DNA from 2 places in the Terribacillus sp. DMT04 genome. Region 2 is predicted to be linked to the other one. Evidence: a T-box and tRNA genes for the amino acid it is inferred to sense, from the RefSeq annotation. Region 2 holds a T-box; the other holds one or more tRNA genes.
The links. The T-box of region 2 lies ahead of alaS (alanine--tRNA ligase). A T-box ahead of a tRNA ligase gene usually reads a tRNA of that ligase, here a tRNA-Ala.

Region 1: it has a tRNA-Ala gene. The T-box ahead of alaS (alanine--tRNA ligase) is inferred to sense a tRNA for this amino acid. The anticodon was not compared.

What each region holds. Positions count from the first base shown of each region.
Region 1 is NZ_CP077639.1:225,986-236,950, forward strand. Features, by position in the region: gene KS242_RS01285 (hypothetical protein) at 1-124, shown strand, start outside; gene KS242_RS01290 (cation:proton antiporter) at 119-1,315, opposite strand; gene KS242_RS01295 (YebC/PmpR family DNA-binding transcriptional regulator) at 1,498-2,214, shown strand; gene KS242_RS01300 (S8 family serine peptidase) at 2,779-7,104, shown strand; gene KS242_RS01305 (NAD-dependent succinate-semialdehyde dehydrogenase) at 7,142-8,530, opposite strand; tRNA gene KS242_RS01310 (tRNA-Glu) at 8,848-8,919, shown strand; tRNA gene KS242_RS01315 (tRNA-Val) at 8,927-9,002, shown strand; tRNA gene KS242_RS01320 (tRNA-Thr) at 9,102-9,177, shown strand; tRNA gene KS242_RS01325 (tRNA-Tyr) at 9,186-9,271, shown strand; tRNA gene KS242_RS01330 (tRNA-Gln) at 9,279-9,352, shown strand; tRNA gene KS242_RS01335 (tRNA-Lys) at 9,382-9,454, shown strand; tRNA gene KS242_RS01340 (tRNA-Leu) at 9,490-9,569, shown strand; tRNA gene KS242_RS01345 (tRNA-Gly) at 9,589-9,663, shown strand; tRNA gene KS242_RS01350 (tRNA-Ala) at 9,667-9,739, shown strand; gene KS242_RS01355 (DUF2243 domain-containing protein) at 9,867-10,325, shown strand; gene KS242_RS01360 (cytochrome c oxidase assembly protein) at 10,315-10,965, shown strand, end outside.
Region 2 is NZ_CP077639.1:2,026,111-2,037,075, forward strand. Features, by position in the region: gene ruvX (Holliday junction resolvase RuvX) at 1-293, opposite strand, end outside; gene KS242_RS10790 (IreB family regulatory phosphoprotein) at 286-552, opposite strand; partial or broken gene alaS (alanine--tRNA ligase) at 620-3,257, opposite strand; T-box leader at 3,308-3,519, opposite strand; gene KS242_RS10800 (AI-2E family transporter) at 3,562-4,662, opposite strand; gene KS242_RS10805 (hypothetical protein) at 4,628-4,828, opposite strand; gene KS242_RS10810 (SF1B family DNA helicase RecD2) at 4,887-7,223, opposite strand; gene KS242_RS10815 (tetratricopeptide repeat protein) at 7,237-7,911, opposite strand; gene mnmA (tRNA 2-thiouridine(34) synthase MnmA) at 7,966-9,078, opposite strand; gene KS242_RS10825 (cysteine desulfurase family protein) at 9,084-10,232, opposite strand; gene cymR (cysteine metabolism transcriptional regulator CymR) at 10,248-10,667, opposite strand; gene KS242_RS10835 (replication-associated recombination protein A) at 10,826-10,965, shown strand, end outside.

The DNA of each region.
Region 1 (10,965 bases), 1.6 Mb from region 2:
TGAAGCCCGTGAGATTGTTTTTACTCGATTGTTTGACCAAGATAAGAACAAACTTGGACCTGATACCTATCAAGCTTTTGAAACAGCATATACGCAGTTCAGCAAGAAGTCGGAATCCTTATGAGGATCCCGACTTTTTAAGAATGAGAGATAGCGGATAGATAATGATAGTCTGCACGACAAGTGATAGAAGTACAGCACCGAATGATAGAGACAATATATAGTGATCAGATGACAGCTTTGCTTGCAGCGTTAACAATAGTACGATGCTCATCGTTCCTCTTACTCCTGCAAATGTTAGGATAGTCGCTCCTTTCCAGTAGACCAGCTTGCGCCATTTCTGTTTTGGTAAAGCAATTAATACTAATACAACAAATCTTACTGCTATGGATAGTAAGAAGATTAGCAGGAATAAGCCAAAATGCTTCCATTGGATATATTGCATGGACACAATACCAAGTACAATAAATACCAAAGAGAGAATGGTTGGCTCAATAATGCTCCAGAAGCCACCTTGAATGTGTCGGCTTTGTTCTTCATCATCTGTCTTCTGCAGCTCATAAGAAAACATAATACCGCTTGTTACAGTCGCTAATACTCCGGAAAAACCGAAGACCTCAGCCAAATAAAAGCTTCCGTAAGCAACGATGATACTTACCATAACCTGATACGTATGGTTTTGTAAGATATGAATATTCTTCGATAACAGCCAGCCTAACACGAGACCGATTAAGATACCGCCTAAGGATACAGTAAGAAATTCCTTCGATAGATGCATGAAAGAAAAGGACTTTCCTGCTGTATACATGCTAGAGACGATTGTAAAGATGACAACGCTTGTGCCATCATTAATCATAGATTCGCCTTCAAGATTGGCTGTGTACTTTTTATTAATATCTGACTCCTCCAAAACAGATTCTACGGATACAGGATCTGTAGGTGTGAGTATAGAGGCGATAACTAGTGCGCCGATCAAAGAGATTGTGGTAAATAATGAGCCAATGCCCCAGACAGCCAATCCGAGCAGCAAGGCTGTGATAAATAATCCTAAAGTGCTCAAGAGGCCAAAAAAAGGACCGAATTTCTTTACTGATTTAAATGAATACCGATATGCCGAGATGAATAAAAGTGCTGGCAGGAAGCCTTTGTAAATTAGTTCTCGGCTGATGGTTACATCTGAAAAATAAGGAATGAAGGATAAAATAACTCCTGTTACAACTAAAAGCAGCGGCACAGGCAGCTTCTGCTGTTTTTTATCCAGTGAAAAGAAGATGTAGCCTATTGCAAGGAAAATGATTAAATGATCTGGTGTCATGGCCAGCCGCCTTTCTATACTTCTTGTATTGCTTCACCTTATTACATAACCGGAAAACGACTATGTTAACCATTCATGTCAGGCGCCCCTAGTTTTAGTACACTGTATTTTGCGTTATAATGGTATAAGCAATTATCATTTCACAAACAGTTTTAAAATAGATTGAAAGAGAGTGTTCATCAATGGGACGTAAATGGAACAATATCAAAGAGAAAAAAGCTTCAAAGGATGCCAACACGAGTAGAATTTATGCCAAGTTCGGCCGTGAGATCTATGTGGCAGCCAAACAAGGCGAACCAGATCCGGAGGCGAACCAAGCGCTGAAATTTGTATTAGAGCGTGCAAAAACGTATAACGTGCCAAAAGCAATTATCGAACGTGCAATCGAGAAAGCAAAAGGCGGCGGCGAAGAAAACTACGACGATATGCGTTATGAAGGTTTCGGTCCGAACGGCTCTATGATTATTGTCGATGCACTGACAAACAATGTAAACCGTACAGCGCCAGAGGTTCGTGCTGCGTTTGGTAAAAACGGCGGTAACATGGGTGTCAGCGGCTCCGTTGCTTACATGTTTGATGCTACAGCTGTTATCGGAATTGAAGGTAAATCATCAGATGAGGTACTGGAAATTCTAATGGAAGCTGACGTGGATGCGCGTGATATTCTTGAAGAAGACGAAGCAGTTATCATTTACGCAGAGCCAGACCAATTCCACGCCGTACAGGAAGCGCTCAAAGGAGCTGGCATCGAAGCGTTCACAGTTGCAGAGCTTTCCATGCTGGCACAAAATGATGTCACACTAGATGCGGAAACACAGGAGCAGTTTGAGAAACTAATCGATGCCCTTGAGGATCTTGAGGATGTGCAGCAGGTTTATCATAATGTCGATTTAGGTTAACAGGAAAAAAGCTTAGAGCCATACAGAGGCTCTAAGCTTTTTTCGTTTACAGGACTTCTATCCTGTTTCTTTAAATCCAATGTATGATGTTTAGGTAATAAGTTGGTTTTAGGCTATTTTCTGCAGAAAAAATAGTGTAATAGGCTCCGTTCGTATCCTAGTAAAGGAACATTCCCATAATTTAGCGGTATGCTATTCATATCGTTCGATTATGGGAAGACAAAGGCAGTAAATATGCGCAAGTTGAGGAAGATAATCTTCACTACTTTGCAAGCTGCTCATCTATGTTCAAGGACTATCTTCCGGTTACTATAGTTTCTATTCTTGGATCTTTAGGACGCCTCACACCCAATTAACTGAAAATTATTACTATTATCACGCAGGATATCTGGGTTTCTATGTATATGCTCCTCATTTTCCCGCCTTCTCTTCCCGAAACCGACATATTCTCGTAAGCTAGTTTATAACATCTGAGCGATTTTACACAATCTGTCATTTCGAGGAATGGAGGTGTGATTGGTTTCTGTCGGGAAGCAATCAATTAAAAAGGGAGCGAGTGAGAATATGCAGAAACGTATGACAAAGTGGCTCAGTATTTTGGCAATCGGGATTTTTCTTTTGTCTTTGTTTTCTCCTACAGCTTCACGAGCACAGTCTTCTGAGCGAACTTCTGTAAAAGCGAGTGAAGGTGTAGCAGCGAAAGTGGACAAAGATGTTACGTCGCAATTCAAAGCGGATGAACAAGTGACCTATTTGGTGAAGCTAAAGGATCAGGCAAATACGAAGAAAGCTGCTGAATTAGCGATTGAGAAGGCGGAAAAGCAGTCTGCTAATCTATCAGCAGAAGAGACGAAACGGATTCAGAATTCTGCTGTTGTAAGTAATTTGCGTGCAACAGCGGATGCTTCCCAAGCGAACTTGCTCGATTATTTAAAGCAAGCGAAGGATAAAGGCGTTGTAAAGGCGTATGACGCTTATTATATCGTGAATGCGCTGAAAGTGACGAGCACGAAAGGTGTTATGGAAGATCTAGCTGCTTCGGAGGAAGTGGAGAAAATCCTTCCGAATAGAGAGCGTAAAATCCTTGAACCAACGAAGGCTGAAGAAGAGAAGGTCGCTGCTTTAGCTGAGGAAGTGGAAGCGTGGGGTGTAGAAAGGGTTGGAGCACCTGCAGTATGGCAGGAAACGGGATTGGATGGTTCCGGTATTGTGATTGGCGGCTTGGATACGGGTGTCCAGTATGATCATCCAGCGTTATTGGAAAAATACCGCGGCTATAATCCTGCTGATCCAGATAACGTGACGCATGAATTCAACTGGTATGATGCGGTTGACGGAGAGGCTGTCCCGTACGATGACTTGGATCATGGTACACATACAATTGGTTCAGCAGTCGGTGCAGCAGCAGATGGCACTGCTGATATCGGTGTGGCGCCGGGTGCAAAATGGATTGCAGTAAAAGCTTTCCATCCTGATACTGGCCAAGGGCAGACGACGGACGCTATTCTCTTGGATGCAGCTGAGTGGATGCTGGCTCCTAAGGATGAGGCAGGTACACCGCATCCCGAAAAGGCACCTGATATTATCAATAACTCTTGGGGCGGCGGTCCAGGCTTGGATGAGTGGTACCGGGATGTTGTGCAGACATGGCGCAGTGCGGGAATTGTTCCAGTTTTCTCAGCGGGTAATGATGGCGAAGCCGGAGATGCAACCGTTTCGGCACCATCCAATTATCCAGAGTCAATTTCAGTAGCTTCTACAAATAGCGAAGATGGACTGTCAAATACCTCTTCTCGCGGGCCATCTCCGTATGAAGGTGAAATTAAGCCGGATATTGCAGCGCCTGGAGTAAATGTTTACTCCTCCGTCAGCGGCAGTGGCTATAGTGCTGCATTCAGTGGAACATCGATGGCAGCTCCGCATGTGAGCGGTGTAATTGCGCTGCTTTTGCAGGCCGATAGCTCGCTCACTATAGATGAGATTGAGACTATTCTGTATGATACAGCGGAAAGGCAAACAAACAGTGATTATCCAGATGAAATCAATGAAGGCTTTGGTCATGGTATTGTGAATGCTTATTTGGCTGTATCTTCTATCACTTCCGGTGTTGGCGAGATTAACGGAAGTGTTTATCAAGATGGAGAGGACCAAGAAGCGGCAGTTATTGCTCATGATGCAATCACAGAAGTGTATCAAGGTGCAGCAACGCCGCTCACCGCAGTTGTCACGGATAATGTGAGTGCTGATACGGTGACACTTCAATATAAGAAAGATGAAGGAGAATGGCAAACAGTTGAGGCGGCACTTGTAGAGGGAAATGCAGCAAGCGGAACATATCAAGCAGTACTACCAGCGGAAGCGACAACAGGTTCTGCGTTAGCTTATAAATTTGTTGCGACAGACTTCGGTGGTAATACGTCAGAGACAGACGTATATAATGTGGAGCTGCTTATACCATTAAATGTAGGGTATACGCAGGATTTTGAAGAAGAGCCGGCTGGTTGGACATCATTTGGCGATCAGAATTCCTGGGAATGGGGAGCGCCAGCTGCTGGACCTGAAGCAGCGGCTTCAGGTGAGAAGGTTTATGGTACAGGTGCTTACCTAAACAATGCAGATGCCACTTTGCTTGCTCCGCCGGTGGCAGTCCCAGAAGAGGGAGAAACATACTTGCAGTTCCAATCATGGTTTGATTTGGAGAGCAACTATGATTACGGGCACGTTGTTGTTTCAACAGATAAGGAAAACTGGGAGCAGGTAGGTTCATACAATGGTGCTAATGGTGCTTGGACCGCAGATGAAGTGAATTTGAGTGATTATGCGGGACAGACAGTTTACGTTGGTTTCCATATAGAATCAGATGGTAGTATCAGCAAGCAGGGCTGGTATATCGATGACGTAGCCATTTCAGACACTTCTAATGCTTCTGCATCAATTATGAAAGACGCGAAGAAGGTAAAAGAGGATGCGAAGCAAATAACCGAAAGTGCGAAGGGTAAGAAAAAAGTGAAGGCGAAAAAACTCGCTCCAACACCAATCAGAAATGTACAAGGCCCAACGCTGCCAGATGGGCAGGCAGATTATACAGAAATAGGCCCTACAGCATTGCCAGTTGATGCGACGGTAACGGTGCAGGAAACGGGACGAAGCGTCCAAACAGATTCGGCAGACGGCAGCTATCGTTTAATGCAGGCGCCAGGGGATGTCACATTAGAAGCTTCTGCATATGGCTTCCATTCCAGTACAGCTCCTGTCACAGTTTCAGAGGGGACAGCTGTTACGCAGAACTTCACGCTAAACCCAATTTCAGAGGGGACGGTAACAGGTAAAGTCACGAATGCCAAGACTGGAGAAGCTGTTGAAGGAGCAAGAGTATATGTAGTCGAAGATGCTGCCGTGCAGCCAGTTGAAACAGATGAAAACGGCATATACACGCTATCTGCTTACGAAGGGACATACACACTCAAAATAACTGCTGCATCCTTTAAAGGCGCAGAATTGGAAGTAACGATAACAGCGGATGAGACAGCGGAGGAGAATGTTAAACTAGAGCCATTTATCGGTTTCGCCGGTGAAATTGGTTATGACGATGGCACGGCTGAGAATGCCAAAGCCTATTATGATGCAGGTAATGGCTGGGCTGTGAAATTTACGCTGGCGGAAGGGCAGTCTTCTGCACTTGTGACGGGTGGCTTGTTCCGATTCTGGGATGAAAGTTTTCCAACACCAGGCGGCACTGATTTTGCAGTCGAGATATATGATGATTCCGGAGAAGATGGAGCGCCAGGTAAGAAGCTGGCCGGACCAATAGCTGGGGAAGCACTTCGAAACGGAGAATGGACGCAGGTTGATCTATCAGGAGAAGGAGTAGTAGTCAATTCTGATTTCTATATCCAATATGTCCAGACTGAAGCCAATCCAAATACGCCGGCGTTGGCAACCGATGAAGATGGTGAATTCTCCGGCCGCAGCTTGCAATACGTTGGCGGAGAATGGAGTTCTGTGCCTGAAGCAGAAGGAAATTATATGATCCGCGCGCTTGTTGATTATGAGGCAGAAGCGCCAGTGATTACATCTCCTTCACCTGATACAGTTACGAAGGATAACAAAGTGACGGTGGAAGGAACCGCTTTACCAGGCGGGACCGTAGAAGTCAGCAATAACGGAGAAGTCGCTGCATCTGTTGAAGCAACAGAGAAAGGGGCATTTACTGCTGAAGTGGAGCTGGCAGAAGGGGAAAACAGCTTAACAGCTGTGACAAAGCTAGAAAACGGCAGTACTGCACCGTCAGAAGCTGTTACTGTTATTCATGATCTAACAGCACCTGAACTGAGCATTACAGCTCCTGAGGATGCTAGCAAAACCAATAAGGAGACTGTCACTGTGACAGGTACCGTGACAGATGATTATTTGGATAAGCTGACAATCAATGGTGCGAAAGCAAATGTGAAAGAAGATGGCACATTCTCTAAGCGTATTCTTTTGGAGGAAGGTGCAAATAAAATAAAGGTAGTTGCAACAGACCAAGCGGGTAACAAAACGAAACAGGTGATCCATTTAGAGGCGGATTACACAGCACCAGTGCTGGAAAATGTGCAGCCAGCTCAAGATACAAACTTGCAGCCTGGGGAGACTGTTGTCATTTCCTTCGAGTCAGAGCCTGGACTAGAAGATGCGACCTTCTATTTGAAGGCGCCGCTAACGAACTTCCGGACAACAGCACAAGCAACAGAATTGCCGATGCGTGAGACAGAAGATGGTCATTATGTAGGCTACTGGACAGCAACGTCTTCTGCGAAACTGGATGGAGCGGACATTGTTGTGAAAGCAACAGATGCATTTGGCAACAAGACGGAGGCAACAGCGTCAGGGAAGGTATTTGTAGAATAAACAAGGAAGGACCCGTCATCACGACGGGTCCTTCTTCTTATATGCCAATGGAAATATATTTTGTTTCTAAATAAGGCTCAATGCCCTCAATCCCGCCTTCGCGGCCGATTCCGCTTTCCTTCATGCCGCCAAACGGAGCTTGTACAGCGGATGGACCGCCATCATTCCAGCCGATAATTCCGTATTTTAAGTTCTCTGCGATATACAGACCGCGGCGGTAGTTTTCAGTGAAGAAATATGCTGCTAAGCCGAATGGCGTGTCATTTGCCAAACGGATTGCTTCGTCAATGTCAGAATAAGTTGTAATCGGTGCGACGGGTCCGAACGTTTCTTCGTGCATGATATCCATGTCATCTGTTACTTGGTCCAGGACAGTTGGATGGACGAAGAAGCAGCCTTTATCGGTATCGGCATCAAAGGTACCACCGGTAAGTACTTTTGCACCTTTGGACTTGGCATCTTCGATTTGAGCTGTGATCTTATCAAAGCCCTTTTTATTGATAATTGGCCCGATTGCAACATCATCTTCTGTGCCTGCGCCGACTTTTAAATCAGCTGCTGCTTTTGTGAATGCAGTTGTGAACGCTTCTTTGACTGATTCATGAACGAGCAGCCGATTCGCGCACACACACGTTTGACCGGCGTTGCGGAACTTGGAAGCTAGAGCATGATTTACGGCTCTATCAATATCTGCATGTTCATCGACAATAAGCGGAGCATGTCCCCCAAGTTCCATTGATACATGTTTCACGCTATCAGCACTTTGTTTTATGAGCAGCTTCCCTACAGGAGTGGACCCAGTAAAGGAAATTTTACGGATATGCGGATGATCGGTGAAAATTTTGCCAACTTTTTTACCGTCAGCATTTGTATATTGGATAACATCTTCTGGTATGCCAGCTTCATGTGCCAATTCCACAAGGCGGATAGCTGTTAGTGGTGTGTCTGGAGCTGGCTTTATAATGAATGTACAGCCCGCGGCTAGTGCGGGTGCAGCTTTTCTTGTAATCATTGCTGCAGGGAAATTCCATGGTGTAATCGCTGCAACGGGACCGACAGCCTCTCGCGTGACGAGCATGCGCTTATCTGTAGTAGAAGCGGGGATTGTGCGGCCGTAAACACGTTTAGCTTCTTCAGCGAACCATTCAATATAACCGGCAGCGTATAATACTTCCCCTTCAGCTTCTTTGAGCGGTTTACCGTTTTCGGCTGTCATTAAGGCAGCAAGCTCCGCTTTATTTTCGATGATCAAGTCATGCCAGGCACGAAGCAGCTTGCTGCGATGTGTAGCAGAGGTTTTGGACCAGTCAGGAAAAGCTTGATGAATTTTCTCGATTTTATCATTGATTGTTTTGTCTGAATCAATTTGCACTTTTTCAATTAATTCTCCGGTAGCTGGATTTGTTACATCGAAAGTTTGTGTCATTTTGTATGCTCCTTTTTCGTCTTTTTATAGCAAATGACTAGCAATTAAATTTTCTATCTTACAAAAGAAATTATATCTTTTTCTCTATATTCCTGTTTTTAGAACAAAATATGCAAGAATATCAGAGAATGTTATAGAGGCTGAAAACGTTGATATGACGCGGTTTATATAGCCATTCAGGGGAGTGAGAGAGAAGAGTAGTTATCAGAATAAAAAGAAATCTATAAAATGGGTTTACAAATGGTTGCATCCCTGTATATAATAACTCTTGTCAGTTTCGAGTTACGAAAAACACAACGATGACAAACAGACAATCTGGCCCGTTGGTCAAGCGGTTAAGACACCGCCCTTTCACGGCGGTAACACGGGTTCGAATCCCGTACGGGTCATCAAGTTGGAGGATTAGCTCAGCTGGGAGAGCATCTGCCTTACAAGCAGAGGGTCGGCGGTTCGAGCCCGTCATCCTCCACCACTTGCTTGATAAAAAAACATTGAAAAAGATGTTGACAAGCTAAATCCCACATGTTAAGATATCATTCGTGGCGGTTGAAACAAACAAATTTAATAACACGCCGGTCTAGCTCAATTGGTAGAGCAACTGACTTGTAATCAGTAGGTTGGGGGTTCAAGTCCTCTGGCCGGCACCAGATAGTTTGGAGGGATAGCGAAGTTGGCCAAACGCGGCGGACTGTAAATCCGCTCCCATCGGGTTCGTAGGTTCGAGTCCTACTCCCTCCACCATCTATATTGGGCTATAGCCAAGCGGTAAGGCAACGGGTTTTGGTCTCGTGATCGTTGGTTCGAATCCAGCTAGCCCAGCCATTTGATTTCTTACACAATAGAATGTTTTTGAGCCATTAGCTCAGTTGGTAGAGCATCTGACTTTTAATCAGAGGGTCGAAGGTTCGAGTCCTTCATGGCTCACTTTATAGATCAGTTCTTGTAACTGCTTCTATTGCGCGGGTGTGGTGGAATTGGCAGACACGCTAGACTTAGGATCTAGTGCTTCGGCGTGGGGGTTCAAGTCCCTCCACCCGCATCATAAATACTTCTGCAGGGCGGAAGTAGTTCAGTGGTAGAACACCACCTTGCCAAGGTGGGGGTCGCGGGTTCAAATCCCGTCTTCCGCTCCACATGGGGCCTTAGCTCAGCTGGGAGAGCGCCTGCTTTGCACGCAGGAGGTCAGCGGTTCGATCCCGCTAGGCTCCATCCATATAAGTCGTCCAATAGGACGGCTTTTTTTATTTGCACAGGAGACATACTCCTGTGCTTTTTTTGTTTATCCCAGCATCTCTGGGGAAAAATAGCAGAAGAGATGCTAACTGGAGGGATGAAGATGGAAGAGAAACATACATATAATCGAAGAAATTGTCTTTCGGGTATCTTATTCGGTTTTGGGTTAGCTGCATTTGTTGATGAAGCTGTTTTTCATCAACTGCTGCACTGGCATCATTTTTATGATTTGTCTACTACGAGCTGGGGGCTGATCTCCGACGGCTTTTTCCATGCTTTCAGCTGGTTTGCTACTGTTGGCGGTTTGTTCTTGCTGGCAGACTTGCGCAGACGCAAAAAGATGATACCTATGCTATGGTGGGGAATGGTTCTTTTAGGAAGTGGTGTTTTTCAGTTGTATGATGGTATCATCCAGCATAAGGTGATGCGACTTCACCAAATTCGTTATGGTGTAGACAATATTTTTTATTATGACTTGGTTTGGAATGGAATAGGAGCAGTGCTGCTGATTGTTGGAGTATTGCTTGTCTGGCTATCCAGGAGGAAAAAGCATGCACAATGATAAACTGGCATTAATCATAGCTTTCTTAGCGATTCTTGGCTATTTGCTGGCAATGAAATTTTCAGCGAGAAAGTTTGAGGCATGGCCAATTTATCGGCTGCTCCTGTTTGGGGCTGGTGTTGCAGTTGGGATTCAGGCGCTTGCTGGGCCAGTAGCGATGCATGCACATCATAGTTTTGTTTTCCACATGCTGGGTCATTTGCTACTTGGTATGCTTGCTCCGCTGCTAATCGTTTTGTCGCGTCCTCTTACGCTGCTTCTGCGTGCACTGCCGCAAAGGCGAGGGCAAGCTGTATCCCGTCTATTTCGCAGTATGTATGCTCGGTTTCTAATTCATCCTGTTACTGCCGCTGTATTGAATATCGGCGGTCTATGGGTTCTGTATACGACTTCTTTGTATCATTATATGCATCAAGTAAATTGGGTATCATTCTTGGTTCATGTGCATGTATTTGCAGCGGGATACTTGTTTACGATGGCCATGCTGTATACAGATCCAGTTCCTTATCGAAAAAGCTATCTTTTCCGCGCTTTTGTGTTCGTCGGAGCGCTGGCAGGACACGGCATATTGTCCAAGTACCTCTATGCTAATCCGCCGACTGGTGTAGATGCTGATGAAGCGCAAGAAGGAGCAATACTG
Region 2 (10,965 bases):
CAAAGTACTGTCTCGATACCAAATTGTTCCTCGATCCATTGGGAGAAAGCAAGCGATGCTTCTCCCCTCGGACCAATTGTACCATTCATGTTCTTCGGCATGCCAATGACAGCTTTTGCGATTTCATGTGTCTTGATAATCTGTTCTAATTCCGGTCTTGCTGTTTCGTAATCTTCTTCGTTCCATTTGATGGTAGTCAGACCTTGTGCAGTCCAGCCAAGTCCATCACTGACTGCCACGCCAATTGTCTTGGATCCGACATCCAAGCCAATTGTTTTTAGTATGTCAGTCATTGTGGTTCTGTTCCAAATAAAATTTTACCAGCTGTTCGACAATCTCATCACGTTCCATACGGCGGATTAGGTTGCGGGCATCATTATGCCGCGGAATATAAGCCGGATCTCCTGACAAAAGATAACCTACTATCTGATTGATCGGATTATACCCTTTTTCACGCAATGCCTCATAAACGGACATTAGCACTTCCCGGACATTTTCGTCCATTGGCTCTTCCGGGAAATTGAATTTCATCGTGTTATCCATCGAACTCAATGAAGCCACCTCACTTAATTTGCCAGTCTTTTTCTTCAGTATATACTTTTCTGTCGGATTTGAAAAATTAAAGCTGTTCTTCGACATATATTGTTGCATATGCGAGTGCTTCTGGTACTTGTTCTGGATTCTTACCGCCGGCCTGTGCCATATCAGGTCTGCCGCCTCCGCCGCCTCCGCAGCGTTTTGCTGTTTCTTTAATCAAGTTACCCGCATGCAAGCCGCGGTCAATGAGATCCTTCGACACGCCCGCAGCCAACTGGACTTTCCCTCCAGCAGTTGAAGCAAGCAGAATCACACCGCTCTCAAGCTTTTGTTTTAAGTCATCTACCATGCCGCGAAGCTGGTTCATGTCGGCAACATCTACTTGCTCTGCAAGTACATGAACACCTTTTACTTCTTTGACTTTGTCGAGAATGCTGCCAGCTTCAAGCTGTGACAATTTCGCACGCAAGCTGTCGCGTTCACGCTGTACTTCTTTAAGGTCTGCAAATACTGCTTCGATTCGAGCAGGAACTTGCTCATTCGTCGTTTTCAGATCAGCTGCAGCTTGCGCAAGCGTCTGCTGCTGCTCTTGTGTATAACGATATGCTTCTTTAGACGTAACTGCTTCAATACGTCGTGTTCCAGCACCGATTCCGCTTTCGGATACAATCTTAAACAAGCCGATTTGGGAAGTGTTTTTGAACATGGACACCGCCGCAAAGTTCTAAACTGTAATCAGCTACCTGCACAACACGTACAACGTCTCCGTATTTTTCACCGAATAACGCCATTGCACCCATTTCTTTTGCATCACTCAAGCTCTGGTAAGACGTGCTGACAGAGAGTTCTTCCCAAATCTTTTGGTTAACAATTTCTTCAATTTGTCCCATCTCTTCTTTCGTGACTGCGTTGAAATGAGAGAAGTCAAATCGAAGTCTGTCTGGTGCTACCAAAGAACCAGCCTGGTTAACATGCGTACCTAAAACATCTTTTAATGCTTGATGAAGCAAATGCGTTGCTGTATGGTTCTTGACGATATGCTGACGTCTTTTTGTATCTACTTTCGCATGAACATTTTCTTTCACGTGAATTTGACCTTGCTTTACGATTCCTTGATGCAGATTCTGGCCTTTTGGCGCTTTCTTGACCGCTTGAACAAGAACAGTTGCTGTTTCTGTTGTTACCCAGCCTTCATCTGCTACTTGGCCGCCGCTTTCTGCATAAAATGGTGTTTCATCCAAGATGAAGAAGATTTCGTCGCCTTCGACCGCTACATCAGCAAGCTGCTTATCTTTTACGATTGCTGTAATCTTAGATTCCGTTTCGGTCCGGTCATAACCAACGTATGTGCTTTCTGCTTCTACTTCTTGCAGCACACTATCTTGTACATGCATGCTGTTCACTTTTTGACGAGCATCACGCGCACGTTCACGCTGCTGCTTCATCTCTTGTTCGAAACCTGCTTCATCAATGATGAACCCTTCTTCGCTAACATATTCCTCCGTCAGCTCTTTCGGGAACCCATACGTATCATACAGACGGAATACTTCCGTACCAGGAAAAACGTTGCTGCCTTTTTCCTTTTCTTCTGCCACGATTCGGTTCAGGATGGCAAGACCATCAGCAAGCGTTTCATGGAAACGTTCTTCTTCTGTTTGAATAACTGTCTCAATAAACTCACGCTTTTCCATGATTTGCGGGTAAAAGGCATCCATAATTTCGCCTACAACTGGCACAAGCTCTTTCATAAATGGCTTTTCAATTCCAATATTTTTCGCATAACGCACAGCTCGGCGAATTAAACGGCGTAAAACATAGCCGCGGCCCTCATTGGATGGCAGTGCGCCATCGCTGATTGCGAACGAAACCGTACGGATATGGTCAGCAATTACTTTAAATGCTGTATCATCAGCCGTGTTTTTTCCGTACGCCGCATTGGCGAATTGTGCAGTCTTTTCAATGATAGGCATAAACAGATCTGTTTCAAAGTTTGTTTTCGTATCTTGAATAACACAAACCATTCGCTCCAAGCCCATACCTGTATCAATGTTCTGCTTTGGAAGCGGTGTATACGTGTGATCCGGGTTGTGGTTAAACTGACTGAATACTAAGTTCCAGATTTCTAAATAACGTTCATTTTCTCCGCCTGGGTACAATTCAGGATCTGCGGGATCGTTACCAAATTCCTCGCCGCGATCATAGAAAATCTCTGAGTTCGGACCACTTGGACCTTCCCCGATGTCCCAGAAGTTTTCTTCTGTACGGATAATACGTTCTTCCGGAAGACCGACAAGATCACGCCACATTTGGAATGCTTCTTCATCTTCTGGATGAACCGTAACAGATAAGCGTTCCGGATTAAATCCGATCCACTTTTTATCCGTTAAAAATTCCCAAGCCCACATAATCGCTTCTTTTTTGAAATAGTCTCCGATTGAGAAGTTTCCGAGCATCTCGAAAAATGTATGGTGACGGGCAGTAAAGCCAACGTTCTCAATATCATTAGTCCGGATACTTTTCTGCGCGTTTACGATGCGCGGATTTTCCGGAACAACTCGGCCATCAAAATACTTTTTCAAAGTTGCCACACCGCTGTTAATCCATAACAGAGTTGGATCCTCTACTGGAACAAGCGACGCACTAGGCTCGACGCTATGCCCTTTCTCCTTGAAGAAATCAAGGAATTTCTGTCTTACTTGAGCAGACGTTAAATTTTCCATATATAAGCCTCCTTTAGTATGTAAACACAAAAAACTCCCGTTCCTGCAATAGCAGGGACGAGAGTATGGTCGCGGTACCACCCTGATTATAGGCTGCCAACAGCCTATCACCTTTAAGCGCAGATAACGGTGCGCAGCCGATAAGGATTAACTCAGAGCTCCGGTATAGCTTTCCATCACACTCTTATGGAGATTCTTCCAGCCAAGGAATCTCCTCTCTTTATAAAAGGACGTCATGTACTTGTACCTTCATTGCTTTTTGTTATAAATCTAAGCGTTAGTATAGAGAAAAAAGCGGAATTTGTCAAACATCCGTATCTTTTGCTGTATCCACACACGCTTTGATAATTGTCAGGACAGGCACAGCTGCAATCATCCCGATAATCCCCCCTAGCTCCCCTCCTACGAGTAAAGCAAAGATGATCAAAAGCGGGTGAATATGAATACTTTTGCCGACAATGTATGGAGACAACAGATTTCCTTCAATCAGCTGAATGATAAAAACAGCAATTCCGGCAAGAATCGCCGTTTTCGGACTGATTGTAATGCCAACTAGTATCGCTGGAATAACCCCAATAATTGGTCCGAAATAGGGAATGATGTTCGTGCTTCCTACCACAAGTGCCAGCACTAAGGAATATGGCAGCCGAATCAACGTAAATGCTGTCCATGTCAGCAAACTTACAATACAGCTGACGAGCAGCACACCTCGAATATAACGACCGAGATTATCATCAATTCGCAGCACGAGGCTTTTTACTTTGCTTCTGTACTTGCGCGGCAGCAGCCGCAATCCGGCTGATCCAATCTTATCTGCATCTTTCAGCATATAAAAAACGATAACAGGCGTCACGACGAGAAAGATAATCAGCTGCGGCAGCTTATTCCACAAGCGAAGCAGCTTGGTAAGGAAATTTTCAGCACGACTTTCCAGGTTATGCAGCACTTGATCCATCTTGTCATGCACTGTCTCTGGAAGGAATGCAGTCCTCTGATACATATATTGCACATAATGATCGTAGCGCTGCGTCAGCTCCGGAAGATTATGGCTGAAATCCTTTACCTGGTTGATTAAGGCTGGGACACCTTTGTATAACAAAAAACCGCTAAAGCCGAAGAACAGCACATAAATGATCAGGATTGAAAGCCAGCGAGGCAGACGCCAAGCAGCGAGCCGGTCAATAACAGGGTGCAGCAAATAGGCAATCAGACCGGCGATAATGAAAGGCAGGAATAACCCGCCTAAAAATAGCAAAAACGAACGATAGAAAGGATAGAGCTTGATTAATAGAAAGCAGAGCAGCAGTGCGACGACAACCGTCACCATCCATAAAAGCACACGAGACAGACGGGATACCTCTTTCATGTGACTAGAATGATGCGCCGTCGCATTTCCGTTCTTCATCAGTGAACAAGTCGTCTAACGAACTCAGTGAACCATCTTCTTCTACTTGATGCAGCGAAAGCATCTCATCTTTATATGACAATTCAATAAAACAGCTCCAGCAATAATACTGCTCGGGACCAATCTTTCCGATATCCTTGCTTGTGCAGTTTGGACATTTTAACATATTGGATCACTCCAATTCTTTTTACATGTTAGAATGTCCAATTATTACCGGGGATATACTACATAAAATCGTAAGGAGAGATTTCTTCCTGTTCTGCTTCGGCTTCTTTAAGCATTTGGTCGATAAGGTCGCCTGATTCTGTAACACCAAGGTGTTCCAGCAAAGATGTATAGCGCTGGTTCGTATCTTCCGTTTGAATGCCTTGCAGAAACGCCTGTTTTTCCCCCACTAGAATTAAAGACTTTTGCGCTCTCGTAATACCAGTATAAAGAAGGTTTTTCCGCAGCATACGCCGGTAGCCAGGCACAACCGGCAAAATGACAATCGGAAACTCACTTCCTTGTGATTTATGAATCGAGATACAGTAAGCATGCATCAAATTCGATAGATCCTTGCTTTCATAAACAACTTCTTTTTCCTCAAAAGCAACGACAAGCTGCTCTTTTTGTTCGACGTTTTCTTCTTCCCGGAAAATCGCAACTACTTCACCAATATCCCCATTGAAAACGCCCTCTTCCGGGTCATTAACTAGCTGTATTACTTTATCGCCTTTTCGGAAGACAGTATCTTTTGTTTTCATTTCCCGCTTTTGCTTATCTTTCGGATTGACGAGCTGCTGCAGCTGTTTGTTTAGTTCATGAATACCCGCTTGTGAACGGTACATAGGAGCGAGGAGCTGCACATCACGTAAATCCCAGCCCTTGTCGACCGCTTTTCCGACAATCTGGGTAATCACATCAACCACTTGATGCTCCCGGCACGGAATGAAATTGAAGTCCTTGTCCTTCTCCAGCTCATTCTCCGTAAGCGAAGCATTTTTAATCGCATGGGCAATGGTGATAATTTTCGAGCCTTCTTTCTGTCGATACACATCCTTCAGCATGACACGCGGCACTGCCTCTGAACGAAGCAAATCGGATAAAACTTGACCAGGTCCGACAGAAGGCAGCTGGTCTTCATCCCCAACGAGCAGCACTTGCATATCATCTGGAATTGCTTTGAACAAACGGTTTGCCAGCCAAATATCAACCATAGAAAACTCATCAACAATGAGCAGCTTCCCAGCAAGCGGATTATCTTCATCACGCTCAAAAGATTCCGTACCGTCCCAGCCTAGCAACCGGTGAATGGTCTTCGCCGGCACTCCTGTTGATTCTTGCATACGCTTTGCTGCTCTTCCTGTCGGAGCCGTTAAAACGAAGGGATAGCTTTCATCTTTGTCTTTATAATCTTGCGGATCCAGCGAGAGCTCGTGCAGCTCAGCGTACGATTTAATGAAACCTTTAATGACCGTCGTTTTTCCAGTACCAGGTCCACCAGTCAAAATCATCACTTTTGATTGAAGGGCTTGTTCAATCGCTTCGAACTGTTCTTTGCCGTAGCTGATTGTTTCTGCTTCCTCCAGCTTTCCGATGATTTTGAGAAGTTCTGCTTGTACGATTTCTGTCTCTGTTTCTTTTTCTGCTATTCGCTGCAAAGAACTGCAGAAGCCAGTTTCTGCATAATAAAGCATAGGATGATAAATCCTGTCTTCCTGTTTGATAAGTTTTTTCTCGGCATGCAGCACACCTAGCTGCTCCTCCACTTGTTCCGGACTAATGCCGAATTGTGAGCTGCGCAGCAAAACGCCGGCTTGCTTTAGCACTTCTTCATTTGGCAAGTATACGTGGCCAGCTTGCATACTATCTTGCAGCACCATCATACAAGCTGCCTGCAGCCGGCTGTTATGATCCATCGGCAGATTATTTTTTCGTGCCGCCTCATCCGCTCGGTGAAAGCCAAAGCCTTCAATATCGAATACATATTGGTACGGATCCTTCTCCAATACAGCCACTGCTTCGTCGCGGTATGCTTTGTAAATCTTTTGTGCGAGCTTTAAGCCAATGCCATATTTTGATAAATGCACCATAACATGATCAAAGCCTTGGTGTGCGCGCAAATCATGGAGGAAACGTTCCTTTTTCTCATCGTTCAGTCCCTGGATGCCGTCCAGTAAGTCAGGGTTAGACAAGACATCAGCAATCGCGTTTTCTCCTAGCTTCGTTACAATCCGTTCGGCGATTCGTTTGCCGATACCATAAAACAGATCGCTGGAAAGGTATTGGATCAGCCCATCCTTCGTCTCCGGTACATAACGCTTATATTCTGTGACTTCGTATTGGTCACCAAAACGCTTATGACTGACCATCGAGCCGAAAAACATATACGGTTCACCTTGATCGAGCTCACCAATATATCCTTTAATCACTATATCCTTTTCCTCGATTTTCTCGTTCGTTTCCAATACCTTGATGCGCACGATGGAAAACTGTTCTTCTTCTTTCCTGAAAATCGTATGCAGCAATTCACCTTTGACGAACCCTTTTGGGCTTTCGGCTGTCTCCCCATATTCCATACGCCTGTGCTCCTTACTCTTCGTTCTCGATTTGCTCCTTGATCAGTTCGATCTGTGCTTTACCGTGAATCGCCATCTCATGATCCGGCTGTGCTTCAATCGCCTTCTCCATGTAAGCATGCGCTTTGTCGAGCTGCTGCTGATACAGATAAGCAACGCCAACATTATAAAGGGCATCACTATGCATTGGATTCCATTCCAGCAAATCAAGCAGCACTTGCTGCGCTGTATCGACTTCTCCAGCATTGGCTAATGCTAAGCCATATTGAAAGACAATCGCTGCATCGCGGTTTTCGAGTTCTGCCGCCCGCTGCAAGTAAGGCAGAGCCAGCTTTTCCTTGCCTGTCTGCTGCAAAGACATACCTAGAAGAAAATGCACATCCGCTTCTTCTAATCCAAGCTTTGCTGCTTCCATCAGCTGCTTTACCGCCTTTTCATACTGCTCGCCAGTATAATACAAGCTTCCCAAACCATAGTATGCAGTCGCTGCGTTGCTGTCCAGTTCAATGGCGCGCTGGAAGAAGCGCTCCGCTTTTTCCAAGTCATTCATACGCATTAACAGATTACCAAAGTTAACGTAACCAACAGGGTCATTTGGTTTTTCTTCAATAGCTGCGTTAAAATGCTTCGCCGCTCCTTCTAGATCCTGCTTTTGCAGACAGTCAATACCTTCTTTTATATGATCCATTGTTTCACTCCTCTATGTAAGGGAAACCCTTGCCTAATGACAAGGGTTTCTAAATTAACCGACGTATTCTAATTGTTGTTCATTTTTAATGATTTCATCAATCGTTCCGCCGCCCAGGCAAACATCGCCATCATAAAAGACAACAGCTTGTCCTGGTGTAATCGCACGCTGCGCTTCGTGGAAGTCAACACGTACTTTGTTGTCACTTAACGGGGTAACCGTTACGCCGCTGTCTTTTTGACGATAACGGAATTTCGCTGTTACATGAATCGGAGCAGTTAGTTCTGTTTCAGAAACCCAGCTCATATCACTTGCAATTAATGCATCTGAATACAAGCTGTCATGCTCGAAGCCTTGCTCCACGTAAAGGATGTTTTCTTTCAGATTCTTACCAACAACAAACCAGGGCTCGCCTTCTCCGCCAATTCGCAAACCTTGACGCTGCCCAATTGTATAATACATTAAACCGTCATGCTGGCCTTTTACGACCCCATCAAGTGTGGACATCACACCTGGCTGTGCAGGCAAATATTCGCTTAAGAAGCTCTTGAAGTTACGCTCTCCGATGAAACAAATTCCAGTAGAATCTTTCTTGGTTGCTGTAGCAAGGTTGTGCTCTGCTGCAATACGGCGCACTTCTTTCTTGTCCATTCCGCCGAGCGGGAACATTACCTTAGAAAGCGTGGATTCCGTCAGCTGGTTCAAGAAGTACGTTTGGTCCTTATTCTCATCAAGTCCCCGCAGCATAACAGTTTTGCCGTCGCGCTCCGCTACTTGTGCATAGTGACCTGTTGCCAAGTAATCCGCTCCCAGGCTCATCGCATGATCCATGAAAGCTTTAAATTTAATTTCTTTATTACACATCACATCGGGGTTCGGTGTGCGTCCTGCTTTATATTCATCCAAGAAGTAAGTGAAAACTTTATCCCAATATTGCTTTTCAAAGTTCACCCCGTAATATGGAATGCCGATTTGATTGGCAACTTTTTTCACATCTTCATAATCTTCTGTAGCAGTACAGAAGCCATTCTCGTCCGTATCATCCCAGTTTTTCATGAAGATGCCGACTACGTCATAGCCTTGCTGTTTAAGCAATAGCGCTGCAACGGAAGAATCGACACCGCCGCTCATACCGACAACAACACGGATATCTTTATTTTCTTTCATTTCTGTCACTCCTTTCCTTTTGTCAGACGTTTTATAATAGCAGCGACCGTCTGTGCAGCCTCTGCGACAGCTTCTGCTGTATTGCCGTATCCGAAACTAAAACGAATACTGTTTGTAACACGCTCATCTTCTCCATACATAGCCTTCAGCACATGTGATGGATCAACAGAACCTGCTGTACAGGCACTTCCGCTTGAGACAGTTACACCAGACAAATCAAAGTTCATCAGCAAAGACTCCACATTTGTTCCCGGAAAGCTAAGATTGACAATCCCAGCGGAACGATGATCTGTATCTCCATTAATGAAGAAGTTGGTGCCTGCTGCTTCAAGCTCGGACACAAATGTATCTTGCAGATCCTGGTAAACAGCTTTTCTTTCTGCTCGTTGGTGCATTGCCAATTCACAAGCTTTTCCAAAGCCGGCGATGGATGCGACATTCTCTGTCCCGGCACGGCGTTTTCGCTCCTGCTCTCCGCCATAAGTTATCGGTTTAATACGGACATGATCTGCCACATACAACGCACCGATTCCTTTTGGCCCGTTGATTTTGTGAGCAGAAACACTTAAAAGGTCCACGCCAAGTGAGACCACATCGATCTCCTCGGTCCCATAAGCCTGGACAGCATCTGTATGAAAATAGGCAGCATGTGACTTCAGCAATTCGCCGATTGCTTGCACCGGCTGGATGATACCTGTTTCATTATTAATCATCATAACGGAAACGAGGATTGTATCCGGACGTAGCGCTGCTTGCAAATCTTCCAGTTTCACTGCACCAGTTGTATCTACAGGTAAATACGTGACGTCAAAACCTTGGCTTTCCAGATAGTTGGCTGCATGTAGTGTAGCATGATGCTCAATGGCTGTCGTAATAATATGCTTACCTTGTTCCTTACGAGCAATAGCTGTACCGATAAGTGCCATATTATCTGCTTCTGTTCCGCCGCTTGTGAATATAATTTGTTTATCTGATGCGCCGATACTTGCGGCAACTTTATCACGGGCAACATCAACGATATGACGCGCTTCTCTGCCGAAGGCGTGCACACTGGATGGATTGCCGAATGTGCCCTCCATCACGGGAATCATCGCTTGAATGACATCCGGGTGCATCGGTGACGTAGCCGCATGATCAAGATAAATTGATTTCATAACTGCTTGCCTCCATTAAATATAGAACATATAAGGATCTTTGCTTTCTTCATCACCGTGACGGCACAGATCCTCTAACGTCGTTGTATCCAAAACATCTCTCACCGCATCACGAATACGAAGCCACAACTGCTGCTTTGCCGGCTCTTCTTCTTCGATTCCTTCAACAGGCGTGATTGGTCCTTCCAGCGTTCGAATAATATCTCCAGCTGTAATAGCAGCGGGCGGTGACGCTAACATATAGCCACCCTTTGCTCCGCGGATACTTTTCACTAAACAAGCATTTCGAAGGGGAGCAGCAAGCTGCTCCAAATAATGCTCGGATAATTTATGTTCAGTCGCTATCGTCTTCAAGGAAACAGGTCCTTCTCCATACTGTTTTCCTAAAGCGATCATAATCGTTAAACCATATCGTCCTTTAGTCGATATTTTCATCTCTAAAAACTCCTCATAACTGCTTCAATAATTCTTGAGTCCAAAAACAATACCGATTATTATACCAGAAAATATTATATCATGAATAGCAAGTGGCTTGCATTTTACCGAACTGGTGGATACGCTAAGACAAGCAGAAACAGGATGGAGGAATAAAATTGGCGAAGCAACCATTAGCATACCGTATGCGGCCGCAAGACATCAGTCAAATCATCGGACAAAAACATCTCGTTGCAGAAGGAAAAATGATTCGCCGAATGGTGGAAGCAGACCGCCTAAGCTCGATGATTCTTTATGG